2 regions of the Rhodococcus sp. 2H158 genome follow, and region 1 is predicted to be linked to the other one. Evidence: riboswitches for the same ligand, from Rfam matches in the RefSeq annotation. Region 1 holds a riboswitch; the other holds the start of a gene.
The links. Region 1 has a riboswitch for S-adenosylmethionine ahead of ACWPOB_RS10345 (aminotransferase class V-fold PLP-dependent enzyme). Riboswitches for the same ligand answer to the same signal wherever they lie in the genome.
Positions count from the first base shown of each region.

Region 1 (9,114 bases):
GACCCACACCCGGCGGATCGCGCGAACTCCGCGGCCCGGGCGGCCACGTCGCCGGAGCCGGGTTGCAGGCCGTGGTCGACGACGACGGCCCGCACCGAATCCGCCTCGGCGACGGCGGCGGCGGTCAGGGCCGACGAGTCGGCGCCGCCGGACAGGCCGACCGCGACGGACCGGCCGTGGGCCGCGACCCAGCGCCGCACGGCCAGGCGCACCTCGTGGAGGGCAGGGGTCTCGGGCAGGAGCGGCCGCTCGGACGACACCGTCAGCCCAGCACCCGCGCGATCCACGCGTGGGGGTCGTCGATCTCGGCGAGGGTCGGCATCGCGTCCGGACCGCTCCAGACGGCGTTGAACCGGGCCATGCCCGCCCGCTCGACGACGGTGTCGACGAACTTCTTGCCCTGCACGTACTGGGCCATCTTGGCGTCCATCCCGAGCAGTGCACGGATGATGCGGTGGACGGGGTTCACGGCCCGGCGCCGGCGGTTGTCGAACGCCCGGCGGATCTGCGCGACGGCGGGCACCACGGTGGGCCCGACCGCGTCCATCACGTGGTCGGCGTGGCCTTCGAGCACGGTCCCGAGGGCCAGCATGCGGTCGAGTGCGGCGCGCTGGGGTTCGGACTGCACCGCTCGGACGAGACCGAGCACGCCGCGCTCGGCCATGGGTTTCTCCTCGCCCGGCCGGCGATCGCGCAGGACCCCGGTGATCCGGCCGGCCAGGTCGGTGAACGACTCTTCCGCGGTCCGGCCCAGCTCCGCCGCGGCCTCGCGCATCAGATCCGCCATCCACGGCGCCTCGGCGAACTGCACGCGGTGGGTGACCTCGTGCAGGCACACCCACAGCCGGAAGTCGGCGGTGGGCACCCGCAGCGCCCGCTCGACCGCGACGACGTTCGGCGCGACGAGCAGCAGCGACCGCGAGAACGGGTCGTACTGACCGAGCACGGCGGAGGAAAGGTACGCGAGCATCGCACCGGCCTGCACGCCGGCGGGCTTGCCGACCCAGCGGCCGTCGGCGGGCCCGGAACCGGTGAGGTCTGCCATCGACCTGGCGGCGGCGTGCACCCATCCGGACCGGTCGACGACCGCGGCGGGCGGCACGTCCCGCCCGCCACCGAGTCCGGTCAGCTCCCGCACCGGCGGCTCGGCGCGGTCGGCGGCCGACGCCAGCTCGGCGGCGACGGTCTCGGCGGTGTACTGCGACATCGCCGGGCCCGGTCGGGTCAGGCGCGCCCCGATCCCGGCCGCGAGCTTCCAGTCGATCGCGTCACCCAGCGTCCGGTCCTGGTCGGTCATCGGCATCCGCATCCTCGGAGGGTCGCCGCCACCGCGTCGAGGGCCGGCCGGCTCTCGCCCGGCGGACGGTCGTTGGACAACAGGGCGAACGTCAGCACCCGTCCGTCGGTGTCGACGACGAATCCGGTCAGGCCGCTCGCCTGTGACAGAGTGCCCGTCTTCGCGCGGACCCAACCCGCCCCGTCGCGGTTGGTCGAGGCGTAGCGCTCGGAAAGGGTGCCGGTGGCGCCGGCGACGGGCAGGTAGTCCAGCATCGGGCGCAGCGACGCCTGTTCGGTTCCGGCGGCGGCGGCCATCACCCCGTCGAGCAGTTGCGCGGGAATCCGGTTGTCGACGGACAGCCCGCTCACGTCGTGGAGGGTGAGCCCGGTCAGGTCGAATCCGGCCTCGCGCAGGACCGCGGAGACGCTGTCGACCGCGCCGCGGAACGACGGCTCGGCGCCCTCGGCCGCGGCGATCTCGCGGCCGACGGCCTCGGCGAGGACGTTGTCGGAGTAGCCCATCATCTGCCCGAGCCGGTCGCGCAGCGGCGCCGACTGGACCGCGGCCAGCGGGGCTGCTCCGGGCCGGGCGGTGCCGGCGGCGACCCGGGCGGGGTCGGCGCCGAGTGCTGCGGCGAGGGCCCGACCGGCGTCGAGGGCCGGGGTGGGCGTGCGCGGCGACTCGTCCGCGAGCGGGTTCAGGCGGCCGCCGTCGAGCATCACCGGTTCGATCGGTGCCACGGAACCGCCGGCGATGTCGGCCGGGAACCAGCCGGTGGCCAGGGGGTCGCCGGCGTAGGCGCCGGCGTCGACGAGCACCGTGTCGACGACGGTGCCGCTCCGCTGGATCTGCTGCACCAGGTCGGCGATGCGTGGGGCACCAGCGTAGAAGCCGGATTCGCCGACGGGCCGGGCGGTGAGGGTGGGATCGCCGCCGGCGACGAGCACGATCTCCCCCGGCCGGCCACCCTCGACGACCTTGGTGGTGACGCGGTGTTCGGCGGGCAGGGCGAGCAGCGCCGCGGCGGCGGTGAGGACCTTCGTCGTCGACGCCGGAATCATCGGCCGGGCGGGATCCTTCGACCACAGCACGGTGCCCGTGGCGGCGTCGGTGATCGAGCCGGTGAAGTTGCCGAGTCCCGCGTTCCCCAGCGCCGGTGCGAGCGTGGCCGCCAGCGCGGGAGCGGTGGGGGCGAGCGCGTCGGCGGGTACCGGCGCCACCTGCGGGGTCGCGGTGACGGGCGCCGGCGCGGGCGCTATCGCGGCGGCGGCCTCCCCGCTGCGGACGTCGGAGAGCGCGAAGGCTCCCCCCACGAGCAGCGCGACGGTTCCCGCTCCCCAGATGGTGAACAGGATCCGGAGGTTCCGGCGGCGCCGTCCCGCCAGTGTGCCCAGCTTCTTCTTGCCCTGCCCCGCCAACACGCCTCCGCTGTGTCGAATCCCGCGGCGTCCGCTCCGGCGAAACCCGCGCCCTGGTGGCCGCCCCGCTGGTCCGGCACCTGCGCCACCAGCCTAGCGCCGACCCGTTATCCTCTGTGCGGACCATCACCGCAGATACGGCAGTCGTATCGACTTACAAGTGAGGACACGGCGTGGAGTTCGAGGTCACCATCGAGATCCCCAAGGGACAGCGCAACAAGTACGAGGTCGATCACGAAACCGGCCGTGTGAAGCTGGACCGCTACCTCTACACCTCGTTCGGCTACCCCGCCGACTACGGCTACATCGAGAACACCCTCGGCGAGGACGGCGACCCGCTGGACTGCATGGTGCTGCTGCCCGAGTCGGTGTTCCCCGGCGTCATCGTCGAGGCCCGCCCGGTGGGCATGTTCAAGATGGTCGACGAGGCCGGGGGCGACGACAAGGTCCTCGCCGTGCCCGCGGGCGATCCGCGCTGGGACCACGTCAAGGACATCAGCGACGTCTCGCAGTTCGAACTGGACGCCATCAAGCACTTCTTCGTGCACTACAAGGACCTCGAGCCGGGCAAGCACGTCGAGGCCGCGGACTGGGTCGGCCGCGCCGAGGCCGAGGCCGAGGTCTCCGCGTCGATCGAGCGCCTGAAGGCCAACGGCGGGCACTGACACCACGCATCGTTCGGGCTCCGCGGCCGCCGGCTGCGGAGCCCGAACGCGTTCTCACACGTCCTGCTCGATCGCGTCCCGGACCTCGGCGAGCCGATCGAGCAGGCGCGGGCGGAGCCGGGCGTCCACCCGCGCCGACCACGAGCGCAGCGGGCGCGGCAACCGCAGGACGAAGTGCTGCCGCAGGAGACATCCCCCCGGGGTGGACTCGATCCGGTAGTCGAGGTGACCGGCGAACCAGGCGCTCCGGAAGTCCATCCCGAGCAGCTCCGGGTCCTCGATCGCGGTCACGACGCTGTCGACGGACATCCACCAGCCGGGCGCGAGCCGCACCCGCTCGTGCCACCGGGTGCCCTCGGCGGTCGGACCGGGTGGAGATTTGCTCATCCGGACGCCTGTCCGCGCCGGTACCCCCGCGTGTTCCTGAACGTCGGCGAGCAGCGCGAACGCCGCCCCGGGTGGTCGGCGCACCGGAATTCGTAGGCGGAAATCCATTGTGGTTCCAGGGCTTTCATCGACAGGCGGCGGCCCGCCCCGGCGCCGCCGGGCATGCCGCTCGGCCCGGTCCCGGATGCCGAGCAGCATCCGCCGGGACATCACGAAGTCCCCCGCGTCCATGAGGGCGGCCCAGCCGACAGCGAACGGCGACGGAGGGATGCGGAATCGCACACGATGCACCAGCCGGCTGCGGCCGGGGCCGTCCGGGCGCAGCACCAGCGCGGCGGTGACCGTGCCACCGTCGTGCGAGTGGGCATACACGAGCGAACGTCCGGGGTCGATCGACTCCACCCGGAAGGCGGCCGGGGAACCCGCGACGAGCCGGACCGGGTCGCCGACCTCGAGCCGCTGCAGTTCGGGCCGGATCTCGCGGGCGCTCGGCTTCCCGCCGTTGTCGGCGAGGTCGTAGCTGTACCAGCCGGCGCGGTCCCCCGCGCCCATCTGGACCAGCCAGGGCCACACGTCCTCGGGGTCGGCCGCGATCGACACCGCACGGGTCGCCGACCAGTGGGGACTGGGCACGATCTCGTCCCCCGGACCCCGCTGAGCCACTTCGGTCCTCGTCGCACCCCAGCGCAACTGCCACGGCCGATAGACCGTCAGATACAACAGTGGGACGACCGGCACCAGCCGGCCGCCCCACGTCAGGGCCGGATGCCGTCGCACCCGTCCATCCTCTACCGTCCCCGGAACTCCGGGGGCCGCTTCTCGAAGACTGCCGTGATGGCCTCGGTCAGGTCCTCCGACGGCAGGAACGCCGCGTTCCAGGCCGCCACGTAGCGCAGGCTGTCGTCGACGCGCGTCGAGCGGCTGTGGTCGAGGACGTCCTTGATGCCGTGCACGACCAGCGGCGGATTCGCCGCGATCTCGGCGGCGGTGGCCTGCGCGGCCGCCAGAACGGCGTCGGCGTCGGCGAAGACGTCGTTGACCAGACCGATCTTCTCCGCACGTGCCGCGTCGATGTCCTTGCCGGTGAGGGCAAGTTCGCGCACGTGCCCGTCGCCGATGATCAGCGGCAGGCGGGCAAGGCTACCCACGTCGGCGACCATCCCGACCTTGACCTCGCGGACGCTGAACTTCGCGTCGGCACTGGCGTAGCGGATGTCGGCCGCGGAGATCAGGTCCACGCCGCCGCCGATGCACCAGCCCTGCACGGCCGCGACGACGGGCTTGCGGCAGTCCGCGACCGCGGTGATCGCCGCCTGCATCCGCTTGACCATCTCGTGGAACTCGGTGCGCGGGGCGGCCAGCGCCTTGTCGGCCAGGACCTTGCCCAGGTCGCCGCTCATGGCGGGCAGGTCGAGGCCGAAGGAGAAGTGCTTGCCGGCGCCGGCGAGCACGACGGCGCGCACGTCCGGATCGGCGTCGAGCTCGCCGAACAGCACGGGCAGCTCGGTCCAGAAGTCGGGACCCATCGCGTTGCCCTTGCCGGGCCCGACCAGCGTGACGCGGGCGACGTGGTCGGCGACGTCGACGGTGAACGCTTTCCAGCGGGAATCTGCAGTCATTACTCAACAGTAATGTCTGCGCTTCGGACAGCCGACGAGGGCCGCTCGTTACAGCCTCGAAAATTCCCTGCTACCCCACTGGTGACCGCCGCGAACCGGACGGATCCTGAGGACACGAACGGTCCGACTCGCAAAGGAGCGACTGCCATGTTGATGCATCAGGGCATCGGTCTGGGCGCCTTCAACGCCCTGTCCCGGCGGGGCGCCACCCACGCGCTGTACGAGTGTTGCGCGTCGCTGACCTGGGCCCAGTCGGTGGCGGCCGGGCGGCCCTACGCGAGCTATTCGGAACTGTTCGCCCGAGCCGACGCCGCCCTGTTCTCGCTGGACGACGCGGAGATCGCGGAGGCCCTCGACTGCCACCCGGTGGTGGGACGCCGGCGCGGCAGCACCGCCTCGCGGCTCGAGCAGTGCTCGCTGTGGGACGAGGACGAGGCGCTGATGACCGCGATCACGGCCGCGGCGGCCGCATACGAGGAGCGCTTCGGCTACCGCTACCTGTGGTGCCCGCAGGGACTCGGGCCGGGGGAACTGCTGACGGATCTCCACCACCGCCTCGCGCACGAACCCGAGGCGGAGCGCAAAGCGTGCACAGAGGAACTGGCCAAGATCACCCGTACCCGGCTCGAGCGCATGCTCGGACCGGAGGACGGCTTTCCCCTGTATTGACCGCCGACTGCGGACAGCCCTGTCGATCGGGGCCACGGACGGCGGTGGGATCCTAGGCTGGAACCATGTCCGGGACACTGCATCCGAATGCCGCTCGGGTGGCCGACACGCTCATCGCGCGCGGTCACCACGGGCTGATCACGACCCAGCCGGAGTCGGTGCACACCGCGGAGCAGGCGGCGGCCGCGCTCGGGGTCGATGTGGGCGCGATCGTCAAGTCGCTGGTGTTCCTGCTCGACGACGAACCGGTGCTGCTGCTGGTCTCGGGTGCGCATCGGGTGAACCCGGAACGGACGGGCAAGCGCCTCGGTGGTGCGCTCGTTGCGGCGCCCCCGGAAGTGGTCACCGAGGTCACGGGGCAGCCCGTCGGCGGGGTGGCACCGCTCGGGCATCCGACGAACCTGACCACGTACGTCGACACCGCCCTGGCCGCTTTTCCCGAGCTGTGGGCCTCCGGCGGGCATCCGCGCACGCTGTTCCGCACGACGTTCCGCGAGCTGATGCGCATCACGGCGGCCGTCGACGTCGACGTCGACTAGACCCGCCGGATCGACCGGCGGGCAGTGCCTGTCCGGCGGTCCGCCCGGGGAGCGGTCAGCTGCACTGCGCGGCGCCGGCGGTGGGCTCCACCAGGCCCGGACGGGTCTCGGGCGACGGTCCCCACAGTCCGTCGGTCTTGGCGTAGGTCCAGCCGGGACCGGCGTCGACGAGCCCGCGCAGCGCGTCGAGCAGGCGGTCCACGTCGGCAGACGAGCTGCCGAGACCGAGGGAGGCGCGTACCGCACCGCCGGGCAGGCCGACCCGCGCGAGCAGCGGGTGCGCGCAGAACCGGCCGTCACGCACACCGATTCCGTGCTCGGCGGACAGGTACGACGCCACCTCGCCGGGTTCGAATCCGGCGACCGTGAAGGTGACGATGCCGACCGAGTCCGGCGAGTCGCTCCACAGCCGCAGGATCTCCACGCCGTCGAGGTCGCGCAGCCCGCCGAGGAGGCGCCGGCACAGCGCCTCCTCGTGCTCGGCGACGGCGTCGGCGTCGAAACCGGCGAGCGCGTCGCACGCCGCGGCGAGCGCCGCGACGCCGAGCACGTTCGGCGTGCCCGCCTCGTGCCGCGCCGGGGCGCACGCCCATTCGGTGTGACCGAGACGTACTTCGCGGACCGCACCGCCCCCTGCGAGATACGGTTCCGCGACGTCGAGCCAGTCCCGGCGTCCGACCAGAGCGCCGGCACCGAACGGGGCGTAGAGCTTGTGACCCGAGAACGCGAGGTAGTCGACGCCGAGAGCGGTGAGGTCGATCCGCCGGTGCGGAACCAATTGCGCTCCGTCGACGAGGATCCGGGCGCCGCAGGCGTGCGCCACGTCGGCGAGTTCGGCGATCGGGAGGACCTCGCCGGTCACGTTGGAGGCGCCGGTGACGGCGAGCAGCGCGGCGGGCTTGCTGCACAGTTCGGCGACGAGCCGGCGGACCGTCTCGGCGACGGTGTCCGCGGCCTCGACGACGCGGGCGTTCTTCCAGGGCAACAGGTTTGCGTGGTGCTCGACGTCGAGCACCACGACGTCGCCGGGTACGGCTCCGGCCAGGAGGTTGAGGGAGTCGGTGGTGTTGCGGGTGAACACCACCACCTGATCGTCTGCGGCGCACACGAATCGGGCCACCGACTCACGAGCCTGCTCGTAGCTCGAGGTGGAGATCCGGGAGGCGTAACCGGCACCGCGGTGCACGCTGGCGTAGTACGGCAGGAGCTCGGCGATCCGCTCGGTGACCGCTTCGAGGGCGGGGGCGCTCGCCGCGTAGTCGAAGTTGGCGTAGGTGCAGGTACCACCCTGGACCAGGGGTACCTGCAGGTCACATCCGGTGACCCGGGCGAACGGGGCGATGCAGGTGTCGGCGGTCAGTACGGCAGCAGTCATGACGTTCCCTCGTCGTTCAGGGATTCGCCGGTGGTCGCCTCGTCGCCCGAGTGCGATCACGGTCCGAATCCGCGCTTGCCGTGTCCGGTGTGGAAACACGGCCTGGTCGTCACCCGGAGCACCCCACCGCGGAGGAGGGTTGCCGACCAGCTAGCCGGGGCTTGTCGCTGGTTCTCGTGACCTGCCGAAGAGGATTGCAGGAGCGCGCACGGATGTCAAACCGGACTCGCAGCGGCCGTCGTCCCACAACCGAAAATTCCTGGGAGATAAGGTGTTTCGTGCGGAGACGGACGCCGCGCCGCGGAGCGCGACGCCGGGTCGAGCGGGAGATTCCACCGTCGGAGTGGGCACCGACACACCCAATGTTCACCCTCCGTCCATCTGACCGTGAGATAACCGGACGAACGCACCACCAGGCCGAGAGAAGGACATGCGATTGCCTGCCCAGCCCACGACGGATCCGGATCGGTCGTATCGCATCCCCGAGGAGTTCCTTCGCTCCTCCCACGCCCCGGCCCCCCGCACCCTCGTCGACATCCTGCGGGCCACCGCCGACACCCACCCGGACGCCCCGGCCGTCGACGACGGCACCGTCACTCTCAGCTACACCGAACTCGTCGAGGAGGTCATCGCCTGCTCGTACCGGCTCGCCGACGCGGGAGTCGGCGCCGGTGACCGCGTCGGCGTGCGCATGCCGTCCGGCTCCAAGGACCTGTACGTGACGATCCTGGGCATCCTCGCGGCCGGCGCGGCCTACGTGCCGGTGGACGCGGACGACCCCGACGAACGCGCCGAACTCGTGTTCGGGGAGGCGATGGTCACCGCCGTCGTCACCGCCGACGGCATCGGTCCGGGCACCGCGCCGCCGTCGCCCGCGCCACAGCTGCGCGGCCCGCGCCTCGACGACGCCGCCTGGATCATCTTCACCTCCGGCTCCACCGGCACCCCCAAGGGCGTCGCGGTCAGCCATCGCAGCGCCGCCGCCTTCGTCGACGCCGAGGCCCGGCTGTTCCTGCGCGAGAACCCGATCGGGCCCGGCGACCGCGTACTGGCCGGACTGTCGGTCGCCTTCGACGCCTCCTGCGAGGAGATGTGGCTGGCGTGGCGGCACGGCGCGTGCCTCGTGCCGGCGCCCCGCTCGCTCGTGCGGTCCGGGATGGACC
Region 1 is NZ_JBSNCE010000008.1:206,632-215,745, forward strand. It holds gene tilS (tRNA lysidine(34) synthetase TilS) at 1-260, opposite strand, end outside; gene ACWPOB_RS10310 (zinc-dependent metalloprotease) at 263-1,303, opposite strand; gene dacB (D-alanyl-D-alanine carboxypeptidase/D-alanyl-D-alanine endopeptidase) at 1,294-2,700, opposite strand; gene ACWPOB_RS10320 (inorganic diphosphatase) at 2,871-3,362, shown strand; gene ACWPOB_RS10325 (SRPBCC family protein) at 3,417-4,526, opposite strand; gene ACWPOB_RS10330 (crotonase/enoyl-CoA hydratase family protein) at 4,538-5,368, opposite strand; gene ACWPOB_RS10335 (2-oxo-4-hydroxy-4-carboxy-5-ureidoimidazoline decarboxylase) at 5,516-6,037, shown strand; gene ACWPOB_RS10340 (YbaK/EbsC family protein) at 6,103-6,576, shown strand; gene ACWPOB_RS10345 (aminotransferase class V-fold PLP-dependent enzyme) at 6,632-7,951, opposite strand; SAM riboswitch class IV at 8,018-8,133, opposite strand; gene ACWPOB_RS10350 (Pls/PosA family non-ribosomal peptide synthetase) at 8,382-9,114, shown strand, end outside.

Region 2 (9,114 bases), on a different contig from region 1:
AGAAGGACAACGGCCTGATCGAGGCAATCAACGAGGCGCTCAACCACGTCATCGAGAACGGCACCTACCAACAGGTGCTCGACCGATGGGGTATCGCGAACGAGGCCGTCGAGACCTCGGTGATCAATCCTCCGGGCCTGCCGAAGAAGCAGTAACCGGACGACAGCCAGGGGAGGGACAGCAATGAGTGAGGTGGAGCCCCGGGCCGACGTCGTGATCGTCGGGGGTGGCGTCATCGGGTCGGCGGCGGCATGGCGCCTGGCCGCCCGCGGGAAGGCGGTGACCCTCCTCGAGCAGTTCGAGCCGGGTCACCGCCGCGGCGCCTCGCACGGCAGTTCCCGCATCTACCGGCAGGCCTATGACGGCGAGTTCTACACGGCGCTCGCCGGCCGTGCCCTGCCGCTCTGGCGGCACCTGCAGGACACCATGGGCACGGAGGTACTGACCCTCACCGGGGCGGTCGACCACGGACTGCCCGCCGTCGTCGAGTCGCGTGCCCGGGCGCTGGCCGCCCTCGGCATCCGGCACGAGGTCCTCGAGCCGCGCGCCGCGGAACGTCGTTGGCCCGGAATACGGTTCGACACAGCCGTCGTGCATCATCCCGAGGCGGGACGGCTGCACGCCGACCGCGCGGTCGCCGCGTTCCAGGAGGCCGCGGCGCAGGCCGGGGCCGACGTGCGGCACGGGACCGTCGTCGAAAGCCTGCACAGCCACGGACACGGCGCCGACGTGGTCACCCCGGACGCGGTGGTGCGCGCCCGGCACGTCGTCGTCGCGGCCGGCGCGTGGTCGCACCGGTTGCTCACCCGGGCTTCGGATCCGGCGCCCCTCCTCCCTGCGATGCGCACGACGCAGGAGCAGCCCGCGCACTTCGTTCCCGTCACGGGGCCCGACTGGCCGAGCTTCGTCCATCACCCCGGCGCGTTGCTCACCACGGCCGGCATCTACGGGCTCGGGTCCGAGGACGGCATCAAGATCGGCGAGCACGGCACCGGACCCGAAGTGACGCCCGAGACGAGAACCTTCCGGGCCGACCCCGCCGGCGTCGCGCGGCTCGCCGCCTACGCTGCCCGATGGCTGCCCGGCGTCGACCCGGGCAGCGCCGTGGCCGACACCTGCCTGTACACCAGCACCCCCGACAGCAACTTCGTCGTGGACCGCATCGGCGCCGTCGTCGTGGCCGCGGGCTTCTCCGGGCACGGCTTCAAGTTCGCCCCCGCGATCGGCGAGCTGATCGTGGGTCTCGTCGAGGGCACGACCGTCGCACCGGAGCCGTTCCGGTTCGGCACCCGCGAGGCGGTGACCGCGCGATGACCACCGCCCGCCGCATCCAGGTCTGCACCGTGCGGCAGGACGACCCGCTGGCCGCCCCGCTGCTCGCCGAACTCGCCGTCGAATACAGCACCCGCTACGAACGTCCGCTCGGCGAGCAGATCCATACCCTCACCACCCACCCGGCCGACGAGTTCGCCGAACCCGACGGGACGTTGCTGATGCTCGTCGAGGACGGAGAACCTGTCGCCGGTGGCGCGTTCCGCCGTTACGACGCGACCACCGCAGAGCTCAAGCGCATCTGGACGTCGAAGGCGCACCGCCGCCGCGGACTCGGCAGACTCGTGCTGGAGGAACTCGAGGCCGAGGCGGCCCGGAGGGGGTACGCCCGCATCTACCTGACCACCGGGTGGCGTCAGCCCGAGGCGGTCGCACTGTACCTGGCCGCGGGATACACCGCCCTGTTCGATCCCGGCCGACCGGCCGAGGAGATCGGGCCGCACCCCTTCGAGAAGACGCTGATCCGGTTGCGGACGGACCGGCCTCGCCGGCTCTCGCCCGACGGAAGTGCAGGAATCGGACGTCCACAGCCGTCGTGACGGGTGCGGACGTCCGATTCTCGCGTGAATGGTGCCGGCGCGCCCTCATTGCCGGACACCCCTGTTCCAACACCGATCCCCGCCGTATCCCGACCAGGAGTCTCGCCGATGACCTCGACATCTCCCGTCCACCTCGCCGTCGCGCTCGACGGCGCCGGTTGGCATCCCGCCGCGTGGCGTGAAGAGAATTCACGCCCCGACGAATTGACCTCACCCACGTACTGGGCCGACCTCGTCACCACCGCGGAACGCGGGCTGCTGGACTTCGTCACGATCGAGGATTCCCTTGCCTTACCGGCGAACCCGTACACGAGCGAGGACCCTGACGCGGTGGACCGGGTACGGGTCCGGCTCGATGCGCACCTGATCGCCGCGCGGGTTGCACCGTCGACCCGGCACATCGGGCTGATCCCGACGATCACCACCACGCACACCGAACCGTTCCACGTGTCCAAGGCGCTGGCCACCCTCGACTACACATCGCACGGCCGCGCCGGCTGGCAGGTCAAGGTGTCCTCCTCCGCGCAAGAGGCCGCACACTTCGGCCGGCGCGACATCCCGGGACTCGACAAGCGCGACCGGCAGGCGCTCGCCGAGAATCGCCTGCCCGAGTTCGTCCACGACCTGTTCGACGAGGCCACCGACGCCGTCGAGGTCGTTCGGCGGCTGTGGGACAGCTGGGAGGACGACGCGGAGCTCCGCGACGTGGAGACGCGACGGTTCATCGACCGCGACAAGCTGCACTACATCGACTTCGAAGGCCGGTTCTTCCACGTTCGAGGGCCGTCGATCACACCCCGACCGCCGCAGGGACAGCCGGTGGTCGCACTGCTGGCCCACCGCGACCTTCCGTACGAACTGGCGTCGCGGCAGGCGGATCTGGTGTTCGTCACCCCGTCGGACACCCGCCGCGTGCGTGGCCTCGTCGACGAGGTCACGGCGGCGGGCGTGCGGGTCGGGCGTGTCGGTGAACCGCTGCGGGTGTACGCGGACCTCGTGGTCTTCCTCGACACTCCGCACGAGAGCGGAGCCGAGCGGCTCCGGCGTCTCGACGCACTCGCGGGCAGCGCCTTCGACTCGGATGCACTCGTGTTCACCGGGTCGGCGGCCGAACTCGCCGACCGGATCGGTGAGTGGCGTCGACAGGGTATCGACGGCTTCCGGCTCCGACCCGGGGTGGCAGTCGACGACCTCGACGTCATCGTCGACGTGCTCGTCCCGATCCTGCAACAGCGCGAGGTGTTCCGCTCCGAGTACCCCGGCACGTCCCTGCGCGGACTTCTGGATCTGCCGACCGACATTCCCAACCGCTACGCCGTCACCACGGCCGGAACCGAAGGACACGACCGATGAGCACACGCAAGCAGGTCATCCTCGGGGCCTACCTCGGCGGTGTCAATCACCACACCGCATGGTGGGATCCCCGGGCGGGCAGCCAGATCGAGTTCTCGACCTTCGAGCACACCGCCCGTACCGCCGAGCGCGGCAAGTTCGACTTCTTCTTCCTCGCCGAGGGCCTCGTGCTGCGCGAGCGTGCGGGCCGGATCTTCGATCAGGACATCATCGGCCGGCCCGACACCTTCACGGTCCTCGCGTCGCTGGCCGCCGTCACGGACCACCTCGGCCTGGCCGCCACCATCAACGCGACCTTCAACGAACCGTACGAGTTGGCTCGGCAGATCGCCTCTCTCGATCACCTCTCCGGCGGCCGGGCCGCGTGGAACGTGGTCACCTCCTTCGATGCCTTCACCGGGCGCAACTTCCGCCGCGGCGGCTTCCTGGATCGCTCCCAACGGTACGAGCGCGCGGAGGAGAACCTGACGCTCATCCGTCAACTCTGGGATTCGTGGCGCAGCGACGACATCGTCGCCGACAAGGCCGGCGGCCGGTTCCTGCGTCGACCCGACGCCGGCGCCTTCGAACACCACGGCAACCACCTCGACGTGCACGGCAGGTTCACGGTTCCGCGCAGCCCCCAGGGACGCCCGGTGATCCTCCAGGCCGGGGTGTCCCCGCAGGGCCGGGACTTCGCTGCCGCGAACGCCGACGCCATCTTCTCCCCGTACGGGAAGCTCCCCGAGGCCACGGAGTTCTACCGAGATGTCAAGGCCCGGGCGATCGCTGCCGGCCGCTCCGCCGACGACATCAAGATCCTGCCGTCGGCGAGCTTCGTGATCGGTGACACCGAGGCCGAGGCCGTCGAGAAGTACCACGAGATCCGTAATCAGCAGGTCACCGGGCAGGCCGCCCTGATCCTGCTCGAGCAGATCTGGAATCGGGATCTGTCCGAATACGATCCGGAGGGCCCACTGCCGGACATCGATCCCGACCCCGACGCCGAGCCGATCATCCAGGGACGGGCGTTCGTCCACCAGGACCGGCTCGAGACCGTCGCACGGCTCCGCGCGATCGCGGAGGAGAAGAAGCTGACGCTGCGAGAGGTCGTGATCGACCAGTTCGAGCGCGGACCCCTCGTCGGTACCGCGGCACGGATCGCCGAGCAGATCGACGCCTTCGTGCAGAACGACGGCTCGGACGGGTTCATCCTCGGATCGCACCTCGTTCCTTGGGGACTCGACGATTTCGTCGACGAGGTGGTGCCCCTGCTGCAGGACCGCGGTGTCCTCCGCGCCGAGTACACCGGAACCACGCTGCGGCACAACCTCGGGCTGCGGGTACCGGCCGATCCGGTGGCGGTCGGCGGTTAGCCCACCTCCCCGCGTGACACTCACCGATCGGGCGCCGACGCCCCGGCAGACGACGTCGGTGGTGCCGGTCTGTGCGGCCGCCGGCTTCACCACCCTGCTCGATTCGTCGGTGCTGAACATCGGCCTTCCCGCCTTGCGGACCGGCCTCGACGCGGGCGTTTCGCAGGTGCAGTGGATCCGGGCCGCATACTCGCTGAGCTTCGGTCTTGCGCTGGTCCCGGCAGGCCGGCTCGGCGATGTGGCCGGCCGGCGGCGGCTGTTCCTCGCGGGCATGGCCCTCTTCGCGGTCATGGGAGTGTGCGGAGCTGTCGCGTCCGACCCCTGGACGGTCGTCGCCGCACGGGCCGGTCAGGGCGTCGGGGCCGGCCTGATCAGCGCGCAGGTGCTCGGGATCCTGGCCGAGAACTACACCGGCCCGGCGCGCGCCCGGGCCCTGGCCGCCTACAGCACGGCCGGGGGCCTCGCCGGGCTGTGCGGTCCGCTCGTCGGTGGGCTGGTGCTCGGCGCTGCGCCCGGGGAGTACGGGTGGCGCGTTCTGCTGATTCTCAACGTGCCGTGCGCACTCGTCACACTCGCGCTCGCGGCACGCCGCCTGCCCCCGGATCGGGGACGACCGTCGGCCCGCAGCGGGGTCGATGCCGGGGGCCTCGTGCTGCTCGCGGCGGCCACGACGCTGGTGATGCTGCCCGTGGTCTCCGAACCGGGTCCGGTGGGTGCGGTGTTCGCCGTCGGGGGAGCGGCGGTCTCACTCGCCACCTTCCTGTCGTGGGAACGCCGTGTCGCCGCGCGCGGCGGCAAGCCCGTGCTGCTTCCCGAACTGACCGGCTCCGGCGGATACGTCCTCGGCACCTTGGTCGCACTGTTCTGGTTCGGTGCGGTGCTGTCCCTGAACACCGTCGTGAGCCTGTACCTCATCGAGGGGCGCGGCTATGCCGCTGTCCAGGCCGCCGCCGTGCTGTCCGCCGCCGCCGCGGCGATGGCCGTCGCCTCGGCCGTGGGGTGGCGGGTCGTCGCGCGATACGGCCGGGTGACGGTCGTCGTGGTGGTGGCAGCCGAGATCGCCGTCGTCGGTGGCTACGCCGCCGCTGTGCAGCACGACGCCACGATGCCGGTGTTCGTGGCGCTGGCCGCGCTGTCGGGCCTCTCGGGTGGATTCGTGGATGCACCCAACCGGGCGCTGACGCTCGAGTCGTCCCCGGCGGGCGGTCATGGTGTCGCGGCCGGGTTCCTGCAGCTGTCACAGCGGTTGTCCGCGACGGTCGCCCTCGCCGCGGTGTCCGGCCTGTATCTGTCGGCGCTGGCGACGGACGGGGACGACTTCGCCGGTGCCACGTCGGCCGGCCTCGCGGTGTGCGCCGCGATGCTCGCGGTGTCGCTGCTCTGTGCGCTCGCCGACCGGCGCCGTCGTGCCGGCACCGGGTTTCGATCACGGTGAGCGAAAGGGTTCTCCGAACTCGTTCGCAACGCGTACGGTCACCGAGAACCATCCAGAGCGACCGAGAGACCCGGCTCGACGACGTCGCAGCAACCCCCTGCCGCCGCAGGTGAGGGTGCTACCGCCGGGAACGATGGAGGAGAAGGCATGGCAGGCGAGGGGTTCGTGGGCGCGTGGGCGCGCCTGCACGTCGACCTGTGCCGTCAGTGCTCGGGCATCTGTCGCCCACGATCCTGTCGCGCCTGAGCGGCGCTACCCAGTCGAAGAACTACGACCGTCTGCCCGGCCGGTGGCATCGCGAAACGCGGTGCCATCGGCGCCTCACGAGATCATGGAGTTCCCCGGTGCCTGTTCCGTTCACCTCTGCCGCCCGACGTCGCGCCGTCGCGGCCGCCACCGCCGCAATCCTCGCCGGTGGACTCGCCGCGTGCGGCACCGACACGGCGGGCACCTCCTCCGGTGGCGGCACCCCGCAGCCCGGCGGAACCCTGCGCTACGGCTTGTCCCAGGCCCCCACGTGCGCCGATCCCGCCCAGGCCGGCAGCAACCAGACCATCTACGTCGCCCGTCAGATCGTCGACTCGCTCACCGATCAGGACCCCGGGACCGGTGAACTGAAGCCGTGGCTCGCCGAAAGCTGGGAGGTGAACGGGGCAGCCTCGGCGTTCACGTTCCGGCTGAAGGACGGCGTGACATTCAGTGACGGCACCCCGTTCACTGCGGACTCGGTGAAGAAGAACTTCGACGCGATCGTCCAGACCCTCACCGGCGCCAAGGCAGCGCTGGCGGCGAGCTACCTGTCGGGGTACACCGGCACCACGGTGCTCGATCCGCTCACCGCCCAGGTGTCCTTCGCCGGACCGAACGCGCAGTTCCTGCAGGCGTCGTCGACGCTGCAACTCGGCTTCCTGTCCGACAGGGACGTCGCGAAGTCCGCGGAGGAACGCTGCGCCGGCGACCTGTCCGGCACCGGTCCCTTCGTCTACGAGGACTACCAGCAGGACAAGTCCGCCACGCTGGTCAAGCGCACCGGATACTCATGGGGATCCGACGTGTTCGCGCACGACGGCGAGGCCTACCTCGATCGCATCGAGTTCACGATCGTCCCGGAGTCCGGTGTACGCACCGGAAGCCTCGCATCCGGCCAGCTCGACGCGATCAGCGATGCGCTGCCGCAGGACGCTTCCCAGATCGAAGGCAGCGGCGGACGGATCCTCACCACGCCGAACCCGGGTGTCCCGTTCGGTTTCCAGCCGAACGTCACCCGTGGCGTCCTGACCGATCCGGCGGTGCGCGCCGCGATCGTGCCGGCCCTCGACCGCCAGGAACTCGTCGACACCGTCCTCGGCCCCGATTTCCGGCCCGCGACCAGCACCCTCGCCTCCCGCACCCCCGGCTACGTCGCGCTCGACGACGTCACCTACGACCCGGCGAAGGCGAAGTCGATCCTCGACACCGCCGGCTGGGTTCCCGGCCCGGACGGCATCCGCGTCAAGGACGGCAACCGCCTGTCCTTCTCGGTGCTGTTCAGTTCGGTGTTCGCCGGCAACCAGGCGATCCTCGAGCTCGTGCAGCAGCAGCTGCGCGAGGTCGGTATCGACCTGCAGCTCGACCTGGTCTCCACCCCGGAAGCCACTGCCCGGCAGGGTGCGAAGGACTTCGACGCCACCTACTACAACAGCACGCGCGCCGACGGCGACATCCTGCGCACCACGTTCGGACTCGACGGGCGCAACCTCAACAACCGCGGCCCGATCCCGGCACTGGACGAGGTCCTGTCTGCGCAGCTGCGCACCACCGACCCGGCCGAACGCGGCGAGCTGGTCGAGCAGGCACAGCAGCTCGTCCTCGACAACGGCCTGTGGCTACCGACCGTGGAGCTGTCCCAGGCCATCGGTGCGGCGGGGACGGTGCAGGACCTGACGTTCGAGGCCTCCGCCCGGTTGCAGTTCTTCGACACCTGGCTGAGCGAGTAGACCATGGCCCGGTATCTCGGTTCCCGGCTCGTGCAGGCGTTGCTGGTGCTGTGGGCGGCGTTCACCGTCTCGTTCGGCGTGCTGTACCTGCTGCCGTCCGACCCGGTGAGCATCGCGGTCGACGGCGCCGGCAGCGGCACACCGGTGGATGCGGCCGCTGTCGCGCAACTGCAGGAACGGTACGGGCTCGACCGGCCGCTGTGGGAGCAGTACCTCAGTGCGCTGAGCAACGCCGTCCGGGGTGACTTCGGCATCTCGATCGTCACAGGACAACCCGTGACCGAAGCGATCGCCGCCGCCGTACCCAGCACCCTGGCCCTGGCCGCGGCCGCCCTGGCGCTCGCCGTGCTCCTCGGCACCTCGATCGCGTTCGTCGCCACGTACACGCGTGCCCGGTGGCTGCGCAGCGCGCTGTTCTCGCTGCCGCCGCTCGGTGTCGCGGTTCCGACCTTCTGGGTGGGACTGCTTCTGCTCCAGCTCTTCTCGTTCCGGATGAAGCTGCTTCCAGCATTCGGCGACCAGGGCATCGAGCATCTGGTGCTGCCGGCGATCACCCTCGCGCTCCCCACCGGTGCGGTGATCGCGCAGGTCCTCGCCGCGAGCCTGCAGACCACATGGCGGCAACCGTTCGTCGAAGCAGCTCGCGCCAAGGGCGCGTCCCGGTGGCGCCTTCAGACCCGGCACACACTGCGCCTGTCCAGCATCCCCGCATTCACCATCGCCGGGGTGACGGTCGGCAACCTGCTGGCGGGGTCCGTGGTCGTCGAGACGGTGTTCTCCCGCGCCGGTGTCGGTCGGCTGACCCAGACTTCGGTTCTGGCGCAGGATATTCCCGTCGTCCAGGGCATCGTGGTCTTCAGTGCGGTGATCTTCGTGCTCGTCAACCTCGCGGTGGACCTGGTCTATCCGCTCATCGATCCACGCATCGCCGACGGCCGTCGCGGCGGCGGTTCGCCCTCGCATCCGACGCCCGCCGAGGGGACCACCGAACTCACCGGCTTCGCGGTGGAGGAGGAGAGGAAGGCACATGTCTGACGTCCTGATCCGGGAACCGGTCGCCGCGTCCGCACAGGCCGCGGCCGGGCCACACGCACCGTCCCGGCGCCGGGGCGCCACGAGCGCCC
Region 2 is NZ_JBSNCE010000001.1:144,617-153,730, forward strand. It holds gene ACWPOB_RS00680 (ABC transporter substrate-binding protein) at 1-155, shown strand, start outside; gene ACWPOB_RS00685 (FAD-dependent oxidoreductase) at 184-1,314, shown strand; gene ACWPOB_RS00690 (GNAT family N-acetyltransferase) at 1,311-1,871, shown strand; gene ACWPOB_RS00695 (LLM class flavin-dependent oxidoreductase) at 1,980-3,224, shown strand; gene ACWPOB_RS00700 (NtaA/DmoA family FMN-dependent monooxygenase) at 3,221-4,579, shown strand; gene ACWPOB_RS00705 (MFS transporter) at 4,593-6,014, shown strand; SAM riboswitch class I at 6,060-6,154, shown strand; gene ACWPOB_RS00710 (ABC transporter substrate-binding protein) at 6,359-7,990, shown strand; gene ACWPOB_RS00715 (ABC transporter permease) at 7,994-9,025, shown strand; gene ACWPOB_RS00720 (ABC transporter permease) at 9,018-9,114, shown strand, end outside.
Region 2: linked by a shared signal. The riboswitch ahead of ACWPOB_RS00710 (ABC transporter substrate-binding protein) and the one ahead of ACWPOB_RS10345 (aminotransferase class V-fold PLP-dependent enzyme) in region 1 are both predicted to bind S-adenosylmethionine.